Regions from separate parts of the Arthrobacter sp. Hor0625 genome, predicted to be linked through region 1. Evidence: riboswitches for the same ligand, from Rfam matches in the RefSeq annotation. Region 1 holds a riboswitch; each other region holds the start of a gene.
What was found. A riboswitch is a leader RNA that binds a small molecule or an ion and turns the genes downstream of it on or off. The one in region 1 is predicted to bind S-adenosylmethionine.
Positions count from the first base shown of each region.

Region 1 (2,163 bases):
GAGATCGGCACCCCGGAGCTGAGGCGCCAGCTCACGGCCGAGCTCAACGACCTGTTCGCCACGATCGAGTAGGACCGCGGCTTAGCCCTAGGTACCGGCCCGGGCGAGGGCGTCGTCGACCATCCGCGCCATATCCGGGGCCGAGCCCTTGGTGACATCCGGGCCGGTAGCGACCGCGGTGGCGGAGAGCCCTCCGCTGGCTCCCATCACCACCACCGTGACCAGCTTTTCCCCGTCCGGCATGGTCTGGGTGGACAGCGAAGCGAAGGAAGCGTCTGCGTTGGTCGGCACCGCCAGGATTTCGGTGGTGCTCTCAAACTTGTGGCCCTGCATCTCCACGGTGAAGTTCTCGCACTTTTTGGTGTTGGCGACCGAGCTTTCAACGTTCTTTGCCAGCACCTCCGGGTCCTTGAACGCCACCAGGGTCACCGCCGTGACAGCCCGGACAGTGGTCGACTCGGAGGTGCCGCCGGCGAAGACACTGCCCGGCGGGATCTGGGCGTTGCTGTCCGCAACGGCAGCGCACGCTTTCGGCGTGATGACGACGCCGGACATCACCTCCTTCGAGGCGGCGATGCCCTCCTCCAGTTGCGCGGCCGGGATGGCCGTCAGGCGCTTGCCCTGGGCATCCTTGAGACCGGCGACAATGGCCGCCAACTCGGTCTGCGTGAACACCTTGGCGGCCGCGGTGGGCGTGGGCGTCGGGCTCGGCGACTGGCTTGCGGACGGGGCGCCCGGGGAGCCCGCGGGCGTCGACCCGGCCGTCGTCGGGGCAGCGGAACCGCCGCAACCGGCGAGCCCCAGGGCGGTTGAAATCAGCAGCGCGGCCGGTGCGAGGCGTCGCAGGTACATGTGGGTCCCCAATTCTTGGTGTGAGCGTGCGGTGGACGGCGAGCGCTTTTCCCCCGCCGGCGCGTCAGTGGTGAGACTACGACAAGGCACGGCTCCGGGATAGGTGCCACTCCGGCGGCCGCGTGACTGAACATGACGGCGTCGGCGGCCCGGCCGGTGCCGGGAGTGCTACGTTTTTGGGGAGTAATGAGATCCGGCGCCAAGCCCTGACTGGCCGGTCGGCAACCCTCCTTTCGCGGCGGGGTGCCTCAGGTGAATACTCGGCAAATCGACCACTCGAGCTGCAAGCGTGAAAGTAAGGAGATCCGTCGTGTCCGACGCGTCCGTCCCCGCTGTGCCTGCCACAGCCCCCGCTCCCTCCCCTGCCGGCGCCGGTCCGCGCACGGAAGAAAAGCTGGCCTACCGGCTGTTTACCGGCCCGGATGACCGCGGTTTCTGCGAGCGCGTCTCGGCGGCCCTGGCCGAGGGCTACGTCCTGCACGGCAGCCCGTCGGCAACGTTCAACGGCCAGACCGTGATCGTTGCGCAGGCCGTGGTGCTGCCGGCGGCCATAGCCAGCGCCGACGCCGCCGTCGCCAGTGCGGTGGATGAGCTCGACGGCGGGTCCGAGGAGTTCGACGGCGAGGGCCACGCGTGAGCTGCGCCGGGGACCTGAGCCCGCAGCAGGCCTGGGCCAGGCTAGGGGCCGGGGCCGTCCTGGTGGACGTCCGGACCGAGGCCGAATGGCGGCAGATCGGTGTCCCGGTCACCGCCGGGGCCGGACCGGACCCGCTCTTCATCGAGTGGAACCTGGCCGGCGGCCTCCCCAACCCGCGGTTCCTTGACCAGCTCGAGGCAGCTGTCCCCGGGGGCGGCACCGAGCTCCTCTTCCTGTGCCGCTCCGGTGCCCGCTCGGCAGCCGCGGCGGCGGCCGCGGCCGCGGCTGGGTTCACGGCCTACAACGTCCTGGAAGGCTTCGAGGGCGAGCCCGGCCCGTCCGGAGCCAGGAATGTCAACGGCTGGAAGAACCGCGGCCTCCCCACCGACCAGGACAGCACCACGTGAGCTTCAACCCTGACGCCCAGGACTGGAGCCCGGACACCCAGGCCGTTCGCGGCGGCCTGGACCGCACCGCGTTTCACGAAACCACCGAGCCGATCTTCCTGAACTCGGGCTTCATCTACGAGTCCGCCGCCGCGGCCGAGCGCGCCTTCACCGGCGAGGACGAGCGCTTCGTCTACTCCCGCTACGGCAACCCCTCGGTGGCCACGTTCCAGGAACGGCTCCGCCTGCTCGAGGGCACCGAGGCCTGCTTCGCGACGGCGTCGGGCA
Region 1 covers NZ_CP199586.1:1,570,388-1,572,550, reverse strand. The annotation lists gene ACTWLI_RS07160 (aminodeoxychorismate lyase) at 1-72, shown strand, start outside; gene ACTWLI_RS07155 (hypothetical protein) at 88-852, opposite strand; SAM riboswitch class IV at 1,035-1,148, shown strand; gene ACTWLI_RS07150 (DUF1737 domain-containing protein) at 1,187-1,489, shown strand; gene ACTWLI_RS07145 (rhodanese-like domain-containing protein) at 1,486-1,896, shown strand; gene ACTWLI_RS07140 (O-succinylhomoserine sulfhydrylase) at 1,893-2,163, shown strand, end outside.

Region 2 (2,163 bases), 1.4 Mb from region 1:
GGCCTGTCGGTCGATCCTTCGAACAGCCCGATCCTCCAGACCTACGGGGACAACGCCCTGCGGTACCGGGTGCGGGCCCACCCCAACGTCGTTGCCGTCCACCACCCGGACCTGGCGGCAGGCTAGGCCGGGTTAAAGAAATCCGGCCGCCAGCGGTGGGTGGCGTCGTTGACACCCGCTGCTGGCGGCCGAAGCCTTTTATCCTGGGCCCGGCTAGATGGTGACGGCCCCGGATGCGGTCTCGAAGGTGACGGACAGGATGCCCGGGGTGCCGTGCGGCGCCAGCCAGTTGACGTCCACATCCTCCAGCGGTTTCTCCACCGGTTCGCCCAGCCACTCGGTAACGCGCTCGGCGGAGCCGGCGATCGTCAGGGCGGACATCTTGACCGTGCCCTCGTAGGCATTGGACGGGTGCAGCGTCGGGTCGCCTTCCCACTTGAGCATGTAGGGCACCTGCGGATCCGCGATCAGGCCCAGGATGCCAATCTGCTTCCAGACCAGTTCGCGGCCGTCGGGGAACTTACGGTTGCCGTTGACCGCGGCGCGGCCCAGGCGTTCTTCAAACGGGGCCAGGTCGTCGACCTCGACGCACCAGCCCATCCAGCCGCCACCGGCAGCCGACCGGGCGCGGACCGCCTGGCCGAACGGGGCCTTGTCGGAGGCAGGGTGGTCCAGGACCTCCACCACCTCAAGGTATTTGTGCCCCGCGAGCGGGATAATCATGTTCCGGGTACCGAAGCGGGGGTGGACTCCGCCCTTCACGGCTTCGACGCCGAGGGCGGTGGCAATACGTTCAGTGGTGGCCGCCAGGCCATCCTTTTCACAGGCGTAAGAGACGTGATCCATGCGCATGCCCTCATCTTGGCACTTTGTGATGAAGCTCTCAGCTTAGGGTGTCCTAACCTCGCGGAATGGTGATACGGAGCCCCGGGCGGCCCTTCATCTTTGTCACAATCCTGTTCAGCCGCCCGCCGGTCTTCCTAGACTGGTGCCAGGTCATGAGTGCCAGCGCCAAGCCCCGGCTCGCTGGCCGGCAACCCTCCTTACGCGGTGGGGTGCCCCGGGTGAAGACCTGGCTGCCCGGCGCCCGCCGGGCGGCAAGCGCGGCGCCAGTGCCGTTCCGGCCCCCGGTCCGGGGCGGGCTGTGCCCAATGAGAGGGAGCCCCTTCGATGTCCAACGCCTGGTCCTTTGAAACCCGCCAGATCCACGCCGGCCAGGAGCCCGACGCCGCCACCGGCGCCCGATCCCTGCCGATCTACCAGACGACGTCGTTCGTCTTCCCCAGCGCCGAGAGTGCCGCCAACCGCTTCGCGCTCGCCGAACTCGCCCCCATCTACACCCGGATCGGCAACCCCACCCAGGACGCCGTGGAACAGCGGCTGGCCAGCCTGGAGGGCGGCCTCGGCGCGCTCCTGCTCAGCTCCGGCCAGGCCGCGGAAACCTTCGCCATCCTCAACATCGCCGAGGCGGGGGACCACGTCGTGGCCAGCCCGAGCCTCTACGGCGGCACCTACAACCTGCTCGCCCACACGCTGAAGAAGTTCGGCATCTCCGTGACCTTCGTGGCGGACCCGGACAACCTGGAACAGTGGCGCGACGCGGTGCGGCCCAACACCAAGCTGTTCTTCGGCGAGGTGGTGTCCAACCCCTGCCAGGACGTGCTGGACATCGAGGGCATCGCGGACGTCGCGCACCGGGCCGGGGTGCCGCTGATCGTGGACAACACCCTCTCCACCCCCTACCTGATCCGGCCGCTCGAGTGGGGCGCCGACATCGTGGTCCACTCGGCCACCAAGTACCTCGGCGGCCACGGCGCCGCGATCGCCGGCGTGATCGTGGACTCCGGGAACTTCGACTTCGGCGCCAACCCGGAGCGTTTCCCCGGCTTCAACACCCCGGACCCCACCTACAACGGTCTGGTCTACGCCCGCGACCTCGGCGCGGACGGTGCCCTCGGCGCCAACCTGTCCTTCATCCTCAAGGCCCGGGTCCAGCTGCTGCGGGACCTCGGCTCCGCCGTGGCGCCTTTCAATGCCTTCCTCATCGCCCAGGGCATCGAGACGCTCAGCCTGCGGATGGAGCGGCACGTGGCCAACGCCGTCCGGGTCGCGGAGTGGCTGGAGGCCAGGGACGACGTCGAATCGGTCGCCTACGCCGGGCTG
Region 2 covers NZ_CP199586.1:208,436-210,598, reverse strand. The annotation lists gene ACTWLI_RS01025 (isopenicillin N synthase family dioxygenase) at 1-126, shown strand, start outside; gene ACTWLI_RS01020 (VOC family protein) at 214-852, opposite strand; SAM riboswitch class IV at 995-1,110, shown strand; gene ACTWLI_RS01015 (bifunctional o-acetylhomoserine/o-acetylserine sulfhydrylase) at 1,171-2,163, shown strand, end outside.
Region 2: linked by a shared signal. The riboswitch ahead of ACTWLI_RS01015 (bifunctional o-acetylhomoserine/o-acetylserine sulfhydrylase) and the one ahead of ACTWLI_RS07150 (DUF1737 domain-containing protein) in region 1 are both predicted to bind S-adenosylmethionine.

Region 3 (2,163 bases), 870 kb from region 1:
TCCTGAGCCGGCGCCCGGGCCGCCGAACAGCCCGCTGTGCGGCCCGCGGGGACGTGGCTTCCCGGCCCGCCCGGCACTTAGGCGGTAGTTTGGAGGCATGAGCCAACCAGCTTCGAGCTACAACGATGACCTGCGCCTTGCCCACGTACTGGCCGATTCCGTCGACTCCCAGACGATGAGCCGCTTCAAGGCGCTCGACCTTCGGATCGAGACGAAGCCGGACCTCACCCCCGTCACCGACGCCGACAAGGCCGCCGAGGAAGCCATCCGCGGCCAGCTCTCCCGCTCCCGCCCGCGCGACGCCGTGCTCGGCGAGGAATTCGGCAGCTCCGGCCACGGCGCGCGGCGCTGGATCATCGACCCGATCGACGGGACCAAGAACTTCGTCCGCGGCGTCCCGGTCTGGGCCACCCTGATCGCCCTCGTCGACGAGGGCGAGCCGGTGGTCGGCGTCGTCAGCGCCCCGGCCCTGGGCAAGCGCTGGTGGGCGGCCAAGGGCGCCGGGGCGTACACCGGCCGCTCGCTGGCCGCCGCCACTCGGCTGAAGGTCTCCAACGTCTCGCGGCTCGCGGACGCCTCCCTCTCCTACTCCAGCCTGGGCGGCTGGAAGCAGCGCGGCAACCTCGACGAGTTCATCGGCCTCACCGAGGAAGTCTGGCGCACCCGCGCCTACGGGGATTTCTGGTCCTACTGCCTCGTGGCCGAGGGAGCCGTCGACATCGCCTGCGAACCCGAACTGAACCTCTACGACATGGCCGCGCTGGTCCCGATCGTCACCGAAGCCGGCGGCCGCTTCACCTCGCTCGAGGGCGAAGACGGGCCGTTCGGCGGCAACGCCCTGGCCACCAACTCGATCCTGCACTCCGAAGTCCTCAAGCGCCTGAACCCCAACCTCGACGACCTGCTCTAGCAGCCCGGCAGCGGCCCGGCGGCGTAACACTCTGCTTCACATTGCGGCCCTCCTTTCCGGTGCGCGGGGGCCATGTCCTAGGCTCGAACCAGGTCACGAGTGCCAGCGCTAAACCCCGGTTTGCTGGCCGGCAACCCTCCTTTCGCGGCGGGGTGCCCCGGGTGACGACCTGGCCGGTCCGGAGCGGACCCGGCAAGCGCGGATCCCCCTGTGTGCGGGGTCCTTTTCGAGCGAGGTCCCATGTCGACTGCCACCATTCCCACCCCCACCGCCGGGCGCTGCGATGCCCGCCCGGCCACGGCCCGCCGGCCGCTGTCCGCCGTTTCCGGCGCCGAGATCCAGGCACCGCTGATCCAGGGCGGCCAGGTCCGCTACGCGAACCTCGACTACGGCGCCTCCGCCCCGGCGCTGTCGGTGGTCTCGGCCTACCTGAACGAGATCCTGCCGTATTACGCCAGCGTCCACCGCGGCGCCGGCTATGCGTCCCAGCTCAGCACCTCGGTGTACGAAAACGCCCGGAACATCATCCGCCGCTTCGTCGGCGGCCGGGACGACGACGCAGTGATCTTCACGCGCAACACCACCGACTCGCTGAACCTGCTGGCCGGCTGCCTGCCCGCGGCGGACGGATCGCCGGCCGGGGAAGTCCTCTACCTGGACATCGAGCACCACGCCAACCTGCTGCCCTGGCAGAACGTCCCGCACCGCAGCGTCGTCGCCGCGCCCACGCTGGCCGGGACCGTGGCACGGCTCCGCGCCGAACTGGCCTGCGGCGGGATCAGCCTGCTCGCCGTCACCGGTGCCTCGAACGTCACCGGCGAAATCCTGCCCATCCGCGAGCTGGCGGCCCTGGCCCATGAATTCGGCGCGCGGATCGCCGTGGATGCCGCCCAGCTGGCGCCGCACCGGCGGATCGACCTCACCGCCGACGACGTAGACTACCTCGCCTTTTCCGGGCACAAGCTCTACGCCCCCTTCGGGGCCGGGGTGCTGGTGGGACGACCGGACTGGCTCGACGCCGGCGCCCCGCACCTGGCCGGCGGCGGCGCGGTGCGCGACGCGAGGCTGGACAGCGTCAGCTGGACCACCGGCCCGGCACGGCACGAGGGCGGCTCCCCCAACGTCCTGGGCGCAGCCGCGCTGGCCCGTGCCACGCAGGTACTCGAGGCCCTGGACGAGCAGGAATGGCACGCCCACGAGGACGCCATCCGGTCCTTCCTGGTCGAGGGGCTGCAGGAGCTCGACGGCGTGAG
Region 3 covers NZ_CP199586.1:2,441,856-2,444,018, reverse strand. The annotation lists gene rsgA (ribosome small subunit-dependent GTPase A) at 1-6, shown strand, start outside; gene hisN (histidinol-phosphatase) at 98-910, shown strand; SAM riboswitch class IV at 1,002-1,115, shown strand; gene ACTWLI_RS11245 (aminotransferase class V-fold PLP-dependent enzyme) at 1,151-2,163, shown strand, end outside.
Region 3: linked by a shared signal. The riboswitch ahead of ACTWLI_RS11245 (aminotransferase class V-fold PLP-dependent enzyme) and the one ahead of ACTWLI_RS07150 (DUF1737 domain-containing protein) in region 1 are both predicted to bind S-adenosylmethionine.